DNA from 2 places in the Arthrobacter tecti genome. Region 1 is predicted to be linked to the other one. Evidence: riboswitches for the same ligand, from Rfam matches in the RefSeq annotation. Region 1 holds a riboswitch; the other holds the start of a gene.

Region 1 (4,525 bases):
TCGCGCATAAGAACTTGTTGCATCGCCGCGAATCGGAGCAGCGCTCTGAATGGTGGCACCGCGCCCAATGGGCGCTGGATTGCATCACCTCCGAGAACACTGCGCGCAAGAAGCATGGACTCGCGGTGCTTGGTCACTTGGCAAAGAGCGACCTGGCTGGAAAGGAGGAGTCCGAGATGCTCCAGACGGCGTGGCAAATCATCCTCGACCCGCCCAACCGTGGACGATGGCGCGGGCGTAGGAGACAATGATGTTACAACTGCAACGGCAGAGGAGGTCAACCATGAGCGACACGCTTCACGACCGTAAGGCGAAGGCGGCTAAGCGCACTGCGCAAAAGGCCGCGAAGACGCAGGAAGATGAGCAGGTTCAGATCCTCGCCGCCCGACTTCGAGTCACCACGGACAGCAAGTTGAACAAGCCCACCCCTGAATGGGTGAGGGAGCTCGCTGAGAAGCCGCTTTAATCAGGGTTGCTACGCCCCACCGAGAGGTCTGGAGGCGCAGCGTCGTCGCGCTCGTTCGCGGGTAACCGGCGGATCCGTTGTTTACCTGCTCCGGATGCAGGTTCGGCCCAACCCCGTTCGCAGAAAGACAACGAATCCGTTGCGAAGCTGCGGCGGCCACCCAGACTAGTACAGGAAGATCGCGAACCACTCGCGGTTGTGCGCGTGCAGCAGTACAAGGAACAGCACAAAGTCGAAGAGCAGGTGCACGCTGACGATGTAACTGAGCGACTTCGTCTTCGAGAAGATCCAGGCCTGAATCAGCGCGAACGGGTAGATCAGGAACGGCCCCCAAGCGTGGAAACCGAGCTCCCACAGGAAGGACGTAAACAGGACCGCCTGCAACATATTCGCCTGCCAGTCCGGCAGGTGGCGCCGCAGCAGCGTGAACGCCGTGCAGATGAAGAACAGCTCATCCCAGATGCCCAGGACGTTGGTCCCGAGGAACAGCCGCGCGATGGTGTCCGCATCCGACGCGGCGGGCCAGTTTTCATACACACCCGTAGGGATCATGTAGACGGGCAGCAGGAAATACCCGATAACGACGACGGCGAGCAGGTACCAGCGCTCGGTCCGGGTCCACTTCTGGCCGGTAAGGACGGGGAAGCGGATCGCGTGGTCCTTGAATACGAACCTCGAGAGCAGGTAAGGCACCGCCACTGCGAGGATCATCGCGGCGCCCATGATGGTCATGTGGCTGAAGCTGATGTCCGTGGTGATGGGTACGGCACTGATGATCGCCAGCCCGATGGCCAGCAGTGAGAGGTCCTTGAACAGCGCCCGGCCGGAGAAATTTGCCACTACCAGCGCCGCGACGAGCACGGCATAACCGATCAGCCGCTGCTCCAGCGCGAACATCGTAAACCCGGACACGGAAACAAGGGCGGCAGAGATTACCGGCAACACCCGGGGGCGGGCGTCGATGCTCGCCGTTTCAATCATGCTTCGAGCTTACGCCTGATGCGGGCGGCGCGCTCGCCGGCCAGTGCCATGTTAGTGTCATTTCCATCCACACGGGTGTCCCATTGCAGGGGCTGAGATCAGGCTGACGCAGCCTGCGACCGTTGAACCTGTCCGGGTAATGCCGGCGAAGGAAGTAGGAGTCCTTTGAGCGCACTAGATTCGCATTCGCTGTCCCATGTCTACGACCAGGAGCATGCCCTTGCCGTGCCGGTGACGGAGATTGCCCTCGCCGATTCGCCCAACGGCGTGCCGAACCCTCCGCTGCGGGTCTACCGGACAGCCGGACCGGGCAGCGATCCCACCATTGGCCTGGCCCCACTGCGGAAACCCTGGATCCGGGGACGCAACGACGTCGAAAAGTATCGCGGACGCGAACGCAACCTGGTCGACGACGGCAAATCGGCCGTGCGCCGCGGCCGCGCCTCCGCTGAGTGGAAGGGCGCTCGTCCGAAACCGCTGCGAGGTCGCAAGGGCAAGCGCGTCACGCAGATGCACTACGCGCGTCTTGGCATCATCACCGAGGAGATGCGGTTCGTCGCGCTTCGTGAGAACTGCGATGTTGAACTGGTGCGCTCCGAACTGGCCGCGGGCAGGGCGATCATCCCGAACAACGTTAACCACCCCGAGTCCGAGCCGATGATCATCGGCAAGGCGTTCCTCGTGAAGATCAACGCAAACATCGGCAACTCGGCGGTCACCAGCTCCATCGCCGAGGAGGTCAGCAAGATGCAGTGGGCCACCCAGTGGGGTGCCGACACCGTCATGGACCTCTCCACCGGGGACGACATCCACACCACGCGCGAGTGGATCATCCGGAACTCCCCCGTGCCGATCGGGACCGTGCCCATCTACCAGGCGCTGGAGAAGGTCAACGGCGAAGCCAACGAGCTCACTTGGGAGATCTTCCGCGACACCGTACTTGAACAGTGCGAGCAGGGCGTGGATTACATGACCATCCACGCCGGCGTCCTGCTGCGCTACGTCCCGCTGACGGCACAGCGGGTCACCGGGATCGTATCCCGCGGCGGCTCGATCATGGCCGGATGGTGCCTGGCACATCACCAGGAGAACTTCCTGTACACGCACTTCGACGAGCTGTGCGAGATTTTCGCCCGGTACGACGTCGCGTTCTCCCTGGGCGACGGGCTGCGGCCCGGTTCCATCGCCGACGCGAACGACGCCGCACAGTTCGCCGAACTGGACACCCTTGCCGAACTCACGAAGCGCGCCTGGAAGTACGACGTCCAGGTCATGGTTGAAGGGCCTGGCCACATCCCGTTCCACCTCGTCCGCGAGAACGTCGAACGGCAACAGGAACTGTGCGACGGCGCTCCCTTCTATACGCTCGGGCCGCTGGTCACGGACGTTGCACCCGGCTACGACCACATCACCTCGGCGATCGGCGCCACGGAGATCGCCCGGTACGGCACAGCGATGCTCTGCTACGTCACACCGAAGGAGCACCTCGGTCTGCCCAACCGCGACGATGTGAAGACCGGGGTCATCACCTACAAGATCGCCGCCCACGCGGCAGACCTCGCGAAGGGCCACCCGGGCGCACAGGAACGCGACGACGCCCTGTCGAAGGCACGGTTCGAGTTCCGTTGGCGCGATCAGTTCGCGTTATCGCTGGATCCGGACACCGCCGAGGAATTCCACGACGAGACCCTGCCGGCCGAACCCGCCAAAACCGCGCATTTCTGCTCCATGTGCGGTCCCAAGTTCTGCTCAATGCGCATCTCCCAGGACATCCGCGACCAGTTCGGGGCCTCTTTCGAACCGGGAGACGCACAGGCCGCCATCGCCGGCATGGCTGCGAAATCCGAGGAGTTCCGTGCTGCCGGCGGGCAGGTCTATCTCCCTGACCCTGTGCTGCTGCCCACCCGCTAACCCATTCAGCATCGACTCTCCAATAGGTGACCGTTTGAACGTTTCAAAACGTCACCTATTGGAGAGTCGATGCGGTGGAACGACGACGACGACGGGCTGCCGCCGTCGTCGTCGTTTGGAAGGCGTCGGCCTAGACTGGCGAAATGGGAGACAACGAAGACCGCCAGTTGCTCATTGCCGACACCCTCGTGGAGGCATTCAAACCGCTGATGGAGGCGGACGCGCACGGGTTCCGGACGAAATTCCGGAAGATGGCCGCCGATCCGTTCGCGTTCTACCGCGGCAGCGCATGCCTCTTCTACGCGGATATGCGCGAGCTGGAGGATAAGTGGGCTGACGAGAACACAGCCCGGGTCTGGATCCACGGCGATCTCCATGCGGAGAATTTCGGCACCTACATGAGCAGCACGGGTGAGCTCACGTTCGACATCAACGACTTCGATGAGGCCTATCTCGGCCACTTCTCCTGGGACCTTCGGCGTTTCACGACCTCGCTGGCGCTGATGTCCTGGCAGAAGGCGCTGCCCGCCGAAGCGGTCCGCAGCCTCGCGCGGACGTACCTTTCGGCGTACCTGGAGCAGGTCAAACATTACGACGACGCCGGCCAGGACGACTTCGCGCTCCACCTCGGCAACACTTCCGGCACCATTCACCGCGTGCTACTCGCCGCCCGGGCGTCCCGCCGCACCGACCTGCTGGACGCCATGACGCTCGTCGATGACCACGAACGGCACTTTCGGGACAACAGCAAAACCCGGCGACTGGACGAGGCGGAGTACGAAATGGTCTCGAAGGCATTCGAGGGCTACCTGGCCACCATTCCGGAAGACAAGCGGTCCAGCCGGGAGATTTTCTACCATGTGAAGGACATTGTCGGCAGCAAGGGATTCGGCATCGGCAGTGCCGGACTGCCCGCTTACAACGTGCTGATAGAGGGGTACAACGAGGCGCTGGAGAATGACATCATCATCTCCATGAAGCAGGGCAATGTCGCCGCGCCCAGCCGTATTGTCACGGATGAGCGGGTGCGTTCCTACTTCGAGCACGACGGCCACCGCACGGTCATCAGCCAGCGGGCGCTTCAAGTGCATACCGATACGTTCCTGGGTTACACAACGGTGGACGGCGTCGGCTTCGTTGTCGATGAACTTTCCCCTTACAAGGCGG
Region 2 (4,525 bases), on a different contig from region 1:
CTACACCCAGATTCGGCCGAAGCGTGGTGAAGGGGTAATCGGCGATCTTCGGACGGGCAGCCGACATAGCGGCGATCAGGCTCGATTTTCCGGCCGATGGGAATCCAACGAGGGCGATGTCTGCGATGGATTTGAGCTCCAGGACAACGTCCCGTGCATCACCGGGAATGCCAAGCAGTGCGAATCCCGGTGCCTTTCGCTTCTGGGAGGAAAGCGAAGAGTTCCCGAGACCCCCCTGTCCGCCGGCGGCTGCAACGTATTCGGTCCCCGCCCCGACCAGGTCTGCGAGGACTTCGCCGTCGCGCGTCTTGACCACGGTGCCGTCCGGCACGGGAAGGATCAGCGTTTCGCCCCTCCGGCCTTCGCGCCAGTCGCCCATTCCGTTGCCGCCGTTGGTGGCATGGCGGTGCGGTGCGTGGTGATAGTCGAGGAGGGTGGTGGTCTGCGGATCCACGCGGAGGATCACCCCACCGCCGTCGCCGCCGTTACCGCCGTCGGGACCGCCCAGTGGCTTGAATTTCTCCCGCTTGACCGAGACGCAGCCATGTCCGCCGGTACCGCCGGAGACATGCAGAACCACCCGGTCAACGAAGCTTGCCACGGTGTACTCCTCTTGAAAATGTCACATCGATGCCGATTCTATCCGGCTTAAAAGAAGGTGGGGCGAGCCTTGCTGGCTCACCCCACCGATAAATCTGAGCTGGTGCTCACGCGCGGTGTGCGGTTGCGGGTACTACTCCGCTGCCGCACCCACGATGTTGACGACGCGGCGCCCGCGGCGGGTACCGAATTCAACGGCTCCGGCCTCGAGGGCGAACAGCGTGTCATCCCCGCCGCGTCCAACGTTGGCGCCGGGGTGGAAGTGGGTTCCGCGCTGGCGGACGATGATTTCGCCTGCCTTGACGACCTGACCGCCGAAGCGCTTCACGCCGAGGTACTGGGCGTTGGAGTCGCGACCGTTGCGAGTGGAGCTCGCACCCTTCTTGTGTGCCATCTGTTATGCCTGCCTTCTACTAAAACTGAAAACCAGTGGATGAGTAACCGGTAACGGCTACTTGATCCCCGTGATCTTGACCTTGGTGAGTTCTGAACGGTGGCCCTGGCGCTTCTTGTAGCCGGTCTTGTTTTTGAACTTCTGGATGACAATCTTGGGACCGCGGAGATTCTCCACGATCTCGGCAGTAACAGTGACCTTTGCAAGGTCTTTTGCTGCTGACGTTACCTTTTCGCCGTCGACCAGAAGGAGAGCAGGCAGCTGGAAGCTGGTGCCGGCCTCACCGGGGACGCGGTCAAGGGTAACGAGGTCTCCCACGGAAACCTTTTCTTGGCGGCCGCCTGCGCGGACAATCGCGTACACCACTTGGGAACTCACTTCTCTCGACGATCAAAACTGTTTGCATACTGTCTCCGGGACCGTACGCTGAAAATGAGCGTAGCCGGAGGTGCTTGTGCACTTGCGGTGTCCTGGCGCCCGGAAATAGTCATACGAGGGCGCCTGCACCGAAGATCAAGATTACGGCAATTTCGCGGATTCCCGCAAATCAAGGCGAGTCGGCGCGTCGAAGAACTCGTGCTCGTACCAGGCGGAGGCTTCGAAAGCGGCCAGCATGGCACGCCGATCGAGCCCGGAAGCACCGGCGAAGGCCGCATCCGCGTAGGCGATTGCCTGCGATGTGGCCTCGGCAAAAGCCGGGTCGGCGTAGGTTTCCATCCAGGTTGCGTAGGCGTGCTCCCGCCCGGCTCCCGCCGCAGTCCATTGCGCGTGGAGCGTATTGCCCACGTGCGCATACAGCCAGTAGCAGGGAAGCACAGCGGCGACCACAACCGGGTAGCTCCCATTGACGGATGCCGCGAGGAGGTGGTCTACATACGCCTTGGTGACCGGGCCCTGTTCGGGCATGGTCTCGCTACCGGCCAGCCAGGTCCGGTGCAGCTCGGACTCCACTTCAAGGCAGTTCTTCGCCCCGCTTGCCCAGAACAGTTGCTCGGCCTCGGTGGGAGCGAGGGAGCTGGCGCGGGCTAATACCCGCGAATAGTCCCGCAAATACAGCGCATCCTGCGCGAGGTAGTAGGCGAACTGGTCCGCAGGCAGCGTTCCGTCTCCCAGCGATGTCACGAACCCCAGCGTCCCGATGGCCGCGCGGTGTTGCGCGGTGAGCTCCCAGGCCCGCTCACTGAAGGGTCTGGGATCGGTTGTCTCAGGGGCCCCCATTGCGTGGAAGTGGTGAATCGGCCCGTTGCCCTGGCCTACCTCGAGCTCGTCCGCGTGTTCCAGGGCACCGCGTAGCCAGTCCTTCACCAGGACAAGCGACTTGTGCCAATCCTGGGTACGAACCTGTACGGTCGCCAGCGCGGCGGACAGGGAGCAGCCGGTGCCGTGGGTGTTCCGCGTTGCCACCCGGGGACCGCCAACCTCCGTCACCAGCGGCGGGCCGTCCGAGGGCTCTACCAGTGCGTCCGGACAGTCCGAACCCCCAAGGTGTCCACCCTTCACCAGCACAACCGTGCCCGTGGCGGCAGCAAGCCGTTTTCCCTGCTCGAGTGCGTTTTCCCACGTTGTCGCGACCGGTTCGCTCAGCAGCACCGCGAGCTCAGGAACATTCGGCGTTACCAGCGCAGCAAGCGGCACCAACGCCCGCAGCGCGTCTTCCGCGTCAGTGGCCAACAGCCGGTCACCGCTGGTAGCGACCATGACTGGGTCAAGAACGACGACGGCGCTTCCCGCCCGCGGCAACCACTCCCGGACTGTCTGGATGGTTTGTGTGTCCCCCAGCATGCCGATTTTGACGGCATCGATCACGACGTCGTCACTGACCGCAGTGAGCTGCTCACGAAGGAACGACGACGGCGGGGTGTGCACACAGCGGACGCCCCGGGTGTTCTGCGCCACGAGGGAAGTGACGGCCGCCATGCCGTACCCGCCGTGGGCGCCGATGCTCTTGAGGTCCGCCTGGATCCCTGCACCGCCGGTGGGATCGGTACCCGCGATGCTGAGCACCCGGGGAACGGTCCGTACCCCGGGCACGGTGGACTGAAAATCTTCTGTGTGCTGCACGAGCGTGCGAATACTCATTCGCGACATCCCTCCGCTAGGCCAAGGACCACCGGACGGCGGCCATCTCTAGATCAGGTTCAACGCGTTTCATCTCAGCCGGCAGATGCCGGCACCGCGTGTCACTGCGTCTACCCTACCGCAGGCTGGAGGGGGCGCCGCCCTGCCTGTAGACGACGCAGGGCACGCCTTCCCTTCCGGGACGGCGCGCCCTGTAGCGGCTGCTGTGAGACTTAGAGGTCGGAAGCAGGCACTCCGACTCCAAGGATCATCGGCTCCTCCGCCGGGGGTGCTTTGGGTGCGTCCCTTTGCACCTTGGCCACGTACTGCGTGCCCGCTGCACTGTTGGACTCTCCTGCCCGGCGTTCGATCGTGGCGTCCGAGGCAGAGCCCTGAGCGCTGCTGGCCGAACGGTGGCGCCGGGCGCGGCGCCCGCGGGAACCGGGCTGTTCTTCCTGTGCCGGAGCAGCGGTCTGGTCCTCGCCACGGGGAGCCTCAGCTGATGTCTCCGGCCGAGCCACGGATTCGGCCGATGGGTACCGGTTGAAGGCTTCCGTGAGGCTTTCCAGCGTCAGTCGCGGCTCTTCCCTGGTGGAGCCAGGCGCCGATTCCGCCCGTGGGAGGCTTACCTTCTCACCGTTGATCGTGAGCACGGCGCTCGATGCCGCCGCCGGTTCGTTGTGCCCCTCATGCTCGTGCTCATGTTCGTGCGCGGCGTGAGTAGCAGCAGCAATGTTTGCCAGCGCGGCACGTGCGGCTTCTGCACGTGCCTGGCGTTCGCCGTCGTCGGCCTTTGGCTCGGCAGGCTGCGGCTGCTCCTCCTGCGGCTGGTTCCTGACGCGGTTCCGCTTCCGTTCGCTGCGGGACATCTTTTCCTGGCGCAGGTGCTGCTGGTGATTCTCCGAAGACACAGCGTGACGGCGGTGTTCCACCGGCTCATCGTGCGTGACAACGCCGCGGCCGGCGCAGTGCTCACAGTTCTCACCGAAGACCTCGAGGAGACCGGTGCCCATCCGCTTACGCGTCATCTGTACGAGCCCGAGCGAGGTAACCTCGGCTACCTGATGCTTGGTGCGGTCCCTGCCGAGGCACTCGACCAGTCGCCGCAGCACCAGATCGCGGTTCGCTTCGAGGACCATATCGATGAAGTCGATGACGATGATGCCGCCGATGTCCCGGAGACGAAGCTGCCGGACAACCTCTTCGGCTGCCTCGAGGTTGTTCTTGGTGACAGTCTCTTCGAGGTTGCCGCCGCTGCCGGTGAACTTGCCGGTGTTCACATCCACAACGGTCATAGCCTCTGTCCGGTCGATGACCAGCGATCCGCCCGAGGGCAGGAACACCTTGCGCTCCAGTGCCTTATGGATCTGCTCATCGATCCGGCGTGCGGCGAAGATGTCCTCGTTCTGGGTCCACTTCTCAAGTCGGCCAACCAGATCCGGAGCCACGTACATGACGTATGCCTCGATGGTG

The links. A riboswitch is a leader RNA that binds a small molecule or an ion and turns the genes downstream of it on or off. The one in region 1 is predicted to bind thiamine pyrophosphate.
Region 2: linked by a shared signal. The riboswitch ahead of ACX80C_RS01685 (bifunctional hydroxymethylpyrimidine kinase/phosphomethylpyrimidine kinase) and the one ahead of thiC (phosphomethylpyrimidine synthase ThiC) in region 1 are both predicted to bind thiamine pyrophosphate.

What each region holds. Positions count from the first base shown of each region.
Region 1 is NZ_JBTNCT010000003.1:68,090-72,614, reverse strand. It holds gene ACX80C_RS05020 (hypothetical protein) at 1-251, shown strand, start outside; gene ACX80C_RS05015 (hypothetical protein) at 284-466, shown strand; gene ACX80C_RS05010 (CPBP family glutamic-type intramembrane protease) at 632-1,447, opposite strand; TPP riboswitch at 1,509-1,618, shown strand; gene thiC (phosphomethylpyrimidine synthase ThiC) at 1,613-3,358, shown strand; gene ACX80C_RS05000 (DUF2252 domain-containing protein) at 3,502-4,525, shown strand, end outside.
Region 2 is NZ_JBTNCT010000001.1:355,988-360,512, forward strand. It holds gene obgE (GTPase ObgE) at 1-601, opposite strand, end outside; gene rpmA (50S ribosomal protein L27) at 734-994, opposite strand; gene rplU (50S ribosomal protein L21) at 1,052-1,360, opposite strand; gene ACX80C_RS01685 (bifunctional hydroxymethylpyrimidine kinase/phosphomethylpyrimidine kinase) at 1,514-3,073, opposite strand; TPP riboswitch at 3,065-3,182, opposite strand; gene ACX80C_RS01690 (Rne/Rng family ribonuclease) at 3,286-4,525, opposite strand, start outside.